One region of the Serratia sp. ID 25-353 genome, then DNA from elsewhere that is predicted to be linked to it. Evidence: predicted binding sites of a transcription regulator. Region 1 holds the regulator's gene; the other holds the start of a gene.

The links. The regulator CRP, encoded in region 1, controls carbon source genes, mostly activating them, when cyclic AMP is high. The targets are predictions, from matches to a motif close to ATGTGANNNNNNTCACAT.
Region 2: a site for CRP is predicted at 2,031-2,048, ahead of deoC (deoxyribose-phosphate aldolase). Genes of this name have one in related genera too.

What each region holds. Positions count from the first base shown of each region.
Region 1 is NZ_CM139236.1:4,721,617-4,725,829, forward strand. Features, by position in the region: gene ACYF6X_RS22695 (hydrolase) at 1-251, shown strand, start outside; gene ACYF6X_RS22700 (YheU family protein) at 248-481, shown strand; gene ACYF6X_RS22705 (phosphoribulokinase) at 633-1,502, shown strand; gene ACYF6X_RS22710 (OsmC family protein) at 1,541-1,948, opposite strand; gene crp (cAMP-activated global transcriptional regulator CRP) at 2,331-2,963, shown strand; gene ACYF6X_RS22720 (YccS/YhfK family putative transporter) at 3,014-4,213, shown strand, end outside.
Region 2 is NZ_CM139236.1:3,586,604-3,590,816, reverse strand. Features, by position in the region: gene ACYF6X_RS17325 (TatD family hydrolase) at 1-438, shown strand, start outside; gene ACYF6X_RS17320 (NupC/NupG family nucleoside CNT transporter) at 623-1,900, shown strand; gene deoC (deoxyribose-phosphate aldolase) at 2,271-3,050, shown strand; gene deoA (thymidine phosphorylase) at 3,117-4,213, shown strand, end outside.

The DNA.
Region 1 (4,213 bases):
GCCGCTGCAGCGCCCTGCCGCTGTTGCCGGCTGTCCAGACGCCGCTGCTGATCATCCATGCGAAGGACGATCCCTTCATGACCCATGAGGTGATCCCCGACGTCACCGGCCTGCCGCGCAATATTGAATATCAGTTGACCGAGTTCGGCGGCCACGTCGGCTTTGTCGGCGGCACGCTGAAAAAACCGCACATGTGGCTGGAGCATCGCATTCCGGCCTGGCTTTCCCCTTATCTGGACATCCCGACGTGATCATTCCCTGGCAAGAACTGGCAACCGACACCCTGAACAGCCTGATCGAATCCTTTGTGCTGCGCGAAGGCACCGATTACGGCGAGCACGAACGCTCGCTGGAACAGAAGGTGGAGGACGTGCGCCGCCAGCTGAAAAACGGCGAAGTGGTGCTGGTGTGGTCGGAACTGCACGAGAGCGTCAACATCATGCCGCGCGGCCAGTTCCGCGCCGGGCAGGAAGAAATTTAGTGGCGATCGGTTCTATGACTGACGGAAAAAATCAGGTAACAATGGGGCATTGCAAACCAGCGCGCGCCATTTTTTCCTGACATAGAGAGCGTCAACAAGAGCCACAATAATCCCCTGACGCCGGCGCATTCAACACGGAGTGACAACCACCATGTCTGCCAAACATCCCGTTATCGCGGTGACCGGTTCCAGCGGCGCCGGTACCACCACCACCAGCGTGGCGTTCCGCAAAATATTCCAACAGCTCAACATTCGCGCCGCCGAGTTGGAGGGTGACAGCTTCCACCGCTACACCCGGCCGGAAATGGACGCGGCGATCCGCAAGGCGCGCGATCTGGGCAGACACATCAGCTATTTCGGCCCCGAGGCCAACGACTTCGGCCTGCTGCAGCAGAGCTTTATCGACTACGGCAAGAACGGCACCGGCCGTTCGCGCAAGTATCTGCACACCTACGACGAAGCGGTGCCCTACAATCAGGTGCCGGGTACCTTCACCCCGTGGGAACCGCTGCCGGCGCCGACCGACGTGCTGTTTTACGAGGGGTTGCACGGCGGCGTGGTCACCGAGCACCACGACGTGGCAAACCACGTCGATCTGCTGGTCGGCGTGGTACCGATCGTCAACCTGGAGTGGATCCAGAAACTGATCCGCGATACCGGCGAGCGCGGTCACTCTCGCGAAGCGGTGATGGACTCGGTGGTGCGTTCGATGGAAGATTACATCAACTACATCACGCCGCAGTTCTCGCGCACCCACATCAACTTCCAGCGCGTGCCGACGGTGGACACCTCCAACCCGTTCGCCGCCAAGGCGATTCCCTCACTGGACGAAAGCTTCGTCGTGATCCACTTTCGCGGGCTGGATCAAATTGACTTCCCCTATTTGCTGGCGATGCTGCAGGGCTCGTTTATCTCGCACATCAATACGTTAGTGGTGCCGGGTGGCAAGATGGGGCTGGCGATGGAACTGATCATGGCGCCGCTGGTGCAGCGGCTGCTGGAAGGCAAGAAGATCGAATAAACGCGTTGAGCGCGGCGCCGGGCCGCGCTCCGTCTCGATTACGCCGGGTGGCGGATCTCGAAACTGTGGGTCACCGTGGCGGCCTTGTTAAGCATCAACGCCACCGAGCAGTATTTCTCCGCCGACAGGTTCACCGCACGCTCGACGATCTTGTCGGTCAGGTCCTGGCCGGTAACGATGAAATGCAGGTTGATATGGGTGAACAACCGCGGGGCTTCTTCACGGCGCTCGGAGGTCAGCTTCACCTCACAGTCGCGCACGTCGTTGCGCCCTTTTTGCAGGATGGACACCACGTCGATCGCGCTGCAGCCGCCCACCGACATCAGCACCATCTCCATCGGGCTGGGCGCTTTATCGCCGGCGTTGCCATCCATCAGCACCTGGTGGCCGGAGGCCGATTCACCCAAAAACGTTAACCCTTCCACCCATTTAACTCTTGCCTGCATTCTGGTCACTCCGGTTAATTTCTTAAAATCAGGGTACGCTTTCGCATAGAAACAGGCAACGTAACCTGATGCTAATCATGCTGAAGCGAGACAACACGAGACACCCGCCTTACTCTGTGCTACAAACAGAGCCGCAATAAATCTTTCCGGGACACTGAATTTCAGGGAAACGCCCAGAGAAAGGCTCCTTTACCGGTATGTTAACAGAATGTAGCTTGCAGCGCTTACGGCAAGTTAATATGCTAGAGCGACAGCGTATTTTTATGACACGCCTCAAAACTTGCCGGTAGCCCTCGCTCATGACTGCGGCTACAGGCGGGTTTTACAGGGAACTCTGACCCCTGTGACACAAGGCAGCGATAACAACAGAGGATAACAGCGAATGGTTCTCGGCAAACCGCAAACAGACCCTACTCTCGAATGGTTCCTGTCTCATTGCCATATCCACAAATATCCATCGAAGAGTACGCTGATTCACCAAGGTGAAAAGGCCGAAACGCTTTACTACATCGTGAAAGGCTCCGTCGCGGTGCTGATCAAGGATGAAGAAGGTAAAGAGATGATCCTGTCCTACCTCAACCAGGGGGATTTCATCGGCGAGCTCGGATTGTTCGAAGAAGGCCAGGAGCGCAGCGCCTGGGTTCGCGCGAAAACCGCCTGTGAAGTGGCCGAAATTTCCTACAAGAAATTCCGTCAGCTGATCCAGGTGAACCCGGACATCCTGATGCGTCTGTCCGCCCAAATGGCAAGCCGCCTGCAGGTCACTTCCGAAAAAGTGGGCAACCTCGCCTTCCTGGACGTGACCGGCCGCATCGCGCAAACCCTGCTGAATCTGGCGAAGCAACCCGACGCCATGACTCACCCGGACGGCATGCAGATCAAGATCACCCGTCAGGAGATCGGCCAGATCGTCGGCTGCTCGCGTGAAACCGTTGGCCGTATTCTGAAAATGCTGGAAGATCAAAACCTGATTTCCGCCCACGGCAAAACCATTGTCGTCTACGGCACCCGTTAATCCCTGAAGAAACGGCGCAATCTGCGCCGTTTTTTTGTCTGCTTTCTGCCATGTGGCGCCGCCTGATCTACCACCCGGAAATCAACTACGCACTGCGACAAACGCTGGTGTTGTGCCTGCCGGTGCTGTTCGGCCTGCTGATAGGCCAGCTACAGCTCGGCCTGATGTTCTCTCTGGTGCCCGCCTGCTGCAATATCGCCGGTCTGGACACACCGCATAAGCGCTTCTTTAAACGTCTGATCGTCGGCGGTTCGCTGTTCGCCTTCAGCAGCGTGCTGCTGCAACAGGCCATGTTGTGGCACGTGCCGCTGCCGGCGCTGATGCTGGGCCTGGCACTGCTGCTCGGCGTCACCGGTGAAATCAGCCCGCTGCACGCCCGGCTGTTGCCGGCGGCGCTGGTGGCCGCCATCTTCGCCCTCAGCACGGCCGGTACGGTGCCTCTCTGGCAGGCGCCGCTGCTGTACGCCATCGGCACCGCCTGGTACGGCTTATTCACTTGGTTCTGGTTCAAGCTGTGGAAAGAGCAGCCGATGCGCGAGACGCTCAGCCAGCTCTACCTGGAACTGGCGGACTATTTCGAAGCCAAATACTCGCTGCTGACCCAGCATATTGATCCGCAAACCGCGCTGCCGCCGCTGCTGGTGCGCCAGCAAAAGGTGATGGATCTGATCAGCCTTTTGTACCAACAGCTTAATTTCCTGCCGCACGCCAACAACCTCGAGCAAAAGCGCCTGCAGCGCGCCTTTCAGGTGGCGATGGATCTGCAGGAGCACATCACCGTCAGCCTGCATCTGCCGGAAGAGGTGCAAAAGCTGGTGGAGCAGAGCCAGGCCGAAGCGATCATTCGCCGCAATGCTCAGGTGATCGCCGGCCGGCTGCGCGTGGTGGCGCACGATATTCTCTACCATCAACATTCGAAGCGCTTCTCCATGACCCACGAGCTGGCGGCGCTGGAAAAAATGGCGGCGCAGCATCCCGATAACCCGGTCGGCCAGTTTTGTTATTACCACTTCAGCCGCATCGCCCGCCTGCTGCGTACCCAGCATCCGTTGTACCGCCGCGATCTGATGCCCGGCCAACACCGCCTGCCGTTTTGGCCGGCGCTGGCCAGCTACCTGTCGTTCAAATCCACCGCCCTGCGCAACGCCGCACGGCTGGGCGTGACGCTGGCGATCGGCAGCAGTCTGGGCGCGGTGTTCAACCTGCCGAAGCCTTACTGGATCCTGCTCACCATCATGCTGGTAAGCCAA
Region 2 (4,213 bases), 1.1 Mb from region 1:
CTACTGGCCCAGTTGAAGCTGGCGAAACAGCATGACCTGCCGGTGATCCTGCATTCGCGCCGCACCCACGATCAGCTGGCTGCGGCGCTGCGGCGCATGCAGCTGCCGCGTCGCGGCGTGGTGCACGGCTTCGCCGGCAGCCTGTCGCAGGCGCAGGCGTTTATCCGCCTCGGCTATTACATCGGCGTGGGCGGCACCATCACCTATGAGCGGGCGCAGAAAACGCGCGGCGTGATGGTGCAGCTGCCGCTCGAGGCGCTGCTGTTGGAGACCGATGCGCCGGACATGCCGCTGGCCGGCTATCAGGGGCAGCCGAATCGCCCCGAACGCGCCGCCGAGGTGTTTCAGACGCTGTGCGAGCTGCGGCCGGAACCGGCCGATGAGATCGCCGCTCACCTGCAATGCAATACTCAGGCACTGTTTGCTATGCCGGATTGATGGGTTTATAACGTGACTTGTGTCACGTTATAAGATTTTCATTTGCGTCTCGTTGTATACATTTGTGACATAAATCGGTGCGAGGGTGACCTCGCTCAGTATAATCCCCCCCGAAACTCTCCAATAGCAAACCTCTCTTCATGAGCAGGGATGTATTTTATTTTTTGCAACAGGGAAACTTTGCATGCAACTCATCATGAGTCTGGTTGGCATGGCGGTGCTGATCGCCATTGCGGTGCTGCTCTCCAGCAACCGCCGGGCCATCAAACTGCGCACCGTCGTGTGGGCGTTCATCATTCAGGTCGGCATCGGCGCGCTGGTGCTGTACGTGCCGCTGGGCCGCAGCATTCTCGGCAGTATGTCTAACGGTGTGGCAAACGTTATCGCCTACGGCAATCAGGGCATTTCGTTCATTTTCGGCGGGCTGGTGTCCGACAAGATGTTCGAGGTGTTCGGCGGCGGCGGCTTCGTGTTCGCGCTGCGCGTTCTGCCGGTGATTGTGTTCTTCTCCTCGCTGATTGCGGTGTTGTACTACCTCGGCATCATGCAGTTGGTTATCCGCGTTCTGGGCGGCGGCCTGCACAAGCTGCTGGGCACCTCGCGCACCGAATCGCTGTCGGCGACCGCCAACATTTTCGTTGGCCAGACCGAAGCGCCGCTGGTGGTGCGCCCGTATATCGCCACCATGAGCCAGTCAGAACTGTTCGCCGTGATGTGCGGCGGCCTGGCCTCGGTAGCCGGTTCGGTGTTGGCGGGGTACGCCCAGATGGGGGTGCCGCTGGAATACCTGATCGCCGCGTCCTTCATGGCCGCGCCGGGCGGGCTGTTGTTCGCCAAGCTGATGGTGCCGGAAACCGAGCAGACCCACGATAAAGACGATGCGATGAAACTGATCGCCGAAGAAGAGCGTCCGGCCAACGTGATCGATGCGGCGGCTTCCGGCGCGGCTTCCGGCATGCAGCTGGCGCTGAACGTCGGTGCGATGCTGCTGGCGTTTATCGCGCTGATCGCCCTGCTTAACGGCATTCTCGGCGGCATCGGCGGTTGGTTCGATTATCCGCAGCTGTCGCTTGAACTGATCCTCGGCTGGGTGTTCTCGCCGATCGCCTTCCTGATCGGCGTGCCGTGGAGCGAGGCGATGACCGCCGGTTCGTTCATCGGCCAGAAGATCATCGTCAACGAGTTCGTCGCCTACATGAACTTCGGCGCCTATCTGCGTCCGGACGACGTGGTGGCGGCGGAAGGCCTGCAGGTGCTGTCGGCCCACACCAAGGCGATCATCTCCTTCGCGCTGTGCGGCTTCGCCAACCTCTCCTCGGTGGCGATCCTGCTGGGCGGTCTGGGCAGCATGGCGCCCAACCGTCGCCACGACATCGCGCGTTTCGGTCTGAAGGCCGTGGCGGCGGGCACGCTGTCCAACCTGATGAGCGCCACCATCGCCGGTTTCTTCCTGGCGCTGTAAGCCATCCCGGAGCCCGCGACGGCGCGACCGATCGCGGGACTCCGCCTATACTCTAAGCAACGCGGGTGCTTGCCGCACCCGCGATCTTCAGCCGCTTCTTTAGCGAATTTGTGAACGATATCGCGTTATTTTGTGATGCTCTTCACATATAATTCCGGTCTGTTACAGTGCTATTTCATATAGTGTGACGATGAACGCGAATCGCCCTCGGCATTCGTGTTCAAATAGCTATTACTGGCCGGCCGCAAGGCGGGTGGCCATGTGCGGTGAGAAGGATCTCAGTTGCCGCCGCGGGAACGCCGTTCCCCAGCGCTATCTTCATGGAACCAAGTCCGCTCGCCAACATCCAGGTACTCAGTTGGAGAGTTTTATGACCGAATTAACCGCAGCAGCGCAACGTGCGCTGAACCTGATGGATTTAACCACGCTGAATGATGATGACACCGACGAGAAAGTGATCGCCCTCTGTCGTCAGGCCAACAGCCCGGCCGGCCACACGGCGGCCATCTGTATCTACCCGCGTTTTATCCCGGTAGCACGCAAGGCGCTGCGCGAGCAAGGCACGCCGGACATCCGTATCGCCACCGTGACCAACTTCCCGCATGGCAACGACGATATCGACATCGCGCTGGCGGAAACCCGCGCGGCCATCGCCTATGGCGCGGATGAAGTGGATGTGGTGTTCCCTTACCGCGCGCTGATCGCCGGCAACGAGCAGGTCGGCTTCGAGCTGGTGAAACAGTGCAAGCAGGCTTGTCAGGCGGCCAACGTGCTGCTGAAAGTGATCATCGAAACCGGTGAGCTGAAGCAGGCCGACCTGATCCGCAAGGCGTCCGAGATCGCCATCAAGGCCGGGGCGGACTTTATCAAGACCTCCACCGGCAAGGTGCCGGTCAACGCCACGCTGGAAAGTGCCGAGCTGATGATGTCGGTGATCCGCGATCTGGGCGTGGCGAAGACGGTGGGCTTCAAGCCGGCCGGCGGCGTGCGCACCGCAGAAGACGCGCTGCATTATCTGCAACTTGCCGATCGTATTCTGGGCGAAGGCTGGGCCGACGCACGGCATTTCCGCTTTGGCGCTTCCAGCCTGCTGGCCAGCTTGCTGACCGCGCTGGGCCACCAGACCCAGACCGCCGGCGGCGGCTACTGATCGATTTCGTTGGCGGGCGCCAGGCGCGCCCGTCTACACCGATTCTCGGCGACACAGGGGGATGCCTTGTTCCTGGCTCAAGAAATTATTCGTAAGAAACGCGACGGCCAGCCGTTAAGCGAAGCGGAAATCCGCTTTTTCATCAACGGCATTCGCGACAACGTGGTGTCGGAAGGGCAGATCGCCGCGCTGGCGATGACCATTTACTTCCATGACATGAGCATGCCGGAGCGCGTGGCGCTCACCATGGCGATGCGCGATTCCGGCACCGTGCTGGATTGGAAGAGTCTGGCGCTGAATGGCCCGATCGTCGACAAGCATTCGACCGGCGGCGTGGGCGACGTGACCTCGCTGATGCTTGGCCCGATGGTGGCGGCCTGCGGCGGCTATGTGCCGATGATCTCCGGCCGTGGCCTGGGGCATACCGGCGGCACGCTGGACAAGCTGGAAGCCATTCCGGGCTTCAATATTTTCCCGGACGATAACGCCTTCCGCAAAATCATTCAGGACGTCGGCGTGGCGATCATCGGCCAGACCAGTTCGCTGGCGCCGGCGGACAAACGTTTCTACGCCACTCGCGACATTACCGCCACCGTGGATTCGATCCCGCTGATCACCGCCTCCATTCTGGCCAAGAAGCTGGCGGAAGGGCTGGATGCGCTGGTGATGGACGTGAAGGTCGGCTCCGGCGCCTTTATGCCGACCTATGCGCTGTCGCAAGACTTGGCGCAGGCGATCGTCGGCGTGGCCAACGGCGCGGGCTGCAAGACCACCGCGCTGCTGACCGACATGAACCAGGTGCTGGCCTCCAGCGCCGGCAACGCGGTGGAAGTGCGCGAAGCGGTGCGCTTCCTGACCGGCGAATACCGCAACCCGCGCCTGCTGGAAGTGACGCTGGCGCTGTGCGTGGAAATGCTGCTGTCCGGCGGCCTGGCGCAAGACGAGGCCGATGCGCGCGCCAAACTGCAGGCGGTGCTGGACAACGGCAAGGCGGCGGAGGTGTTTGGCCGCATGGTGGCGGCGCAGCAGGGGCCGATAGACTTCGTCGAACGCTACGATAGCTATCTGCCGGCGGCAACGCTGAGCAAGCCGGTGTATGCTGAAAAGTCGGGCATCATCAGCGCCATGGATACCCGCGCGCTGGGCATGGCGGTGGTGTCGCT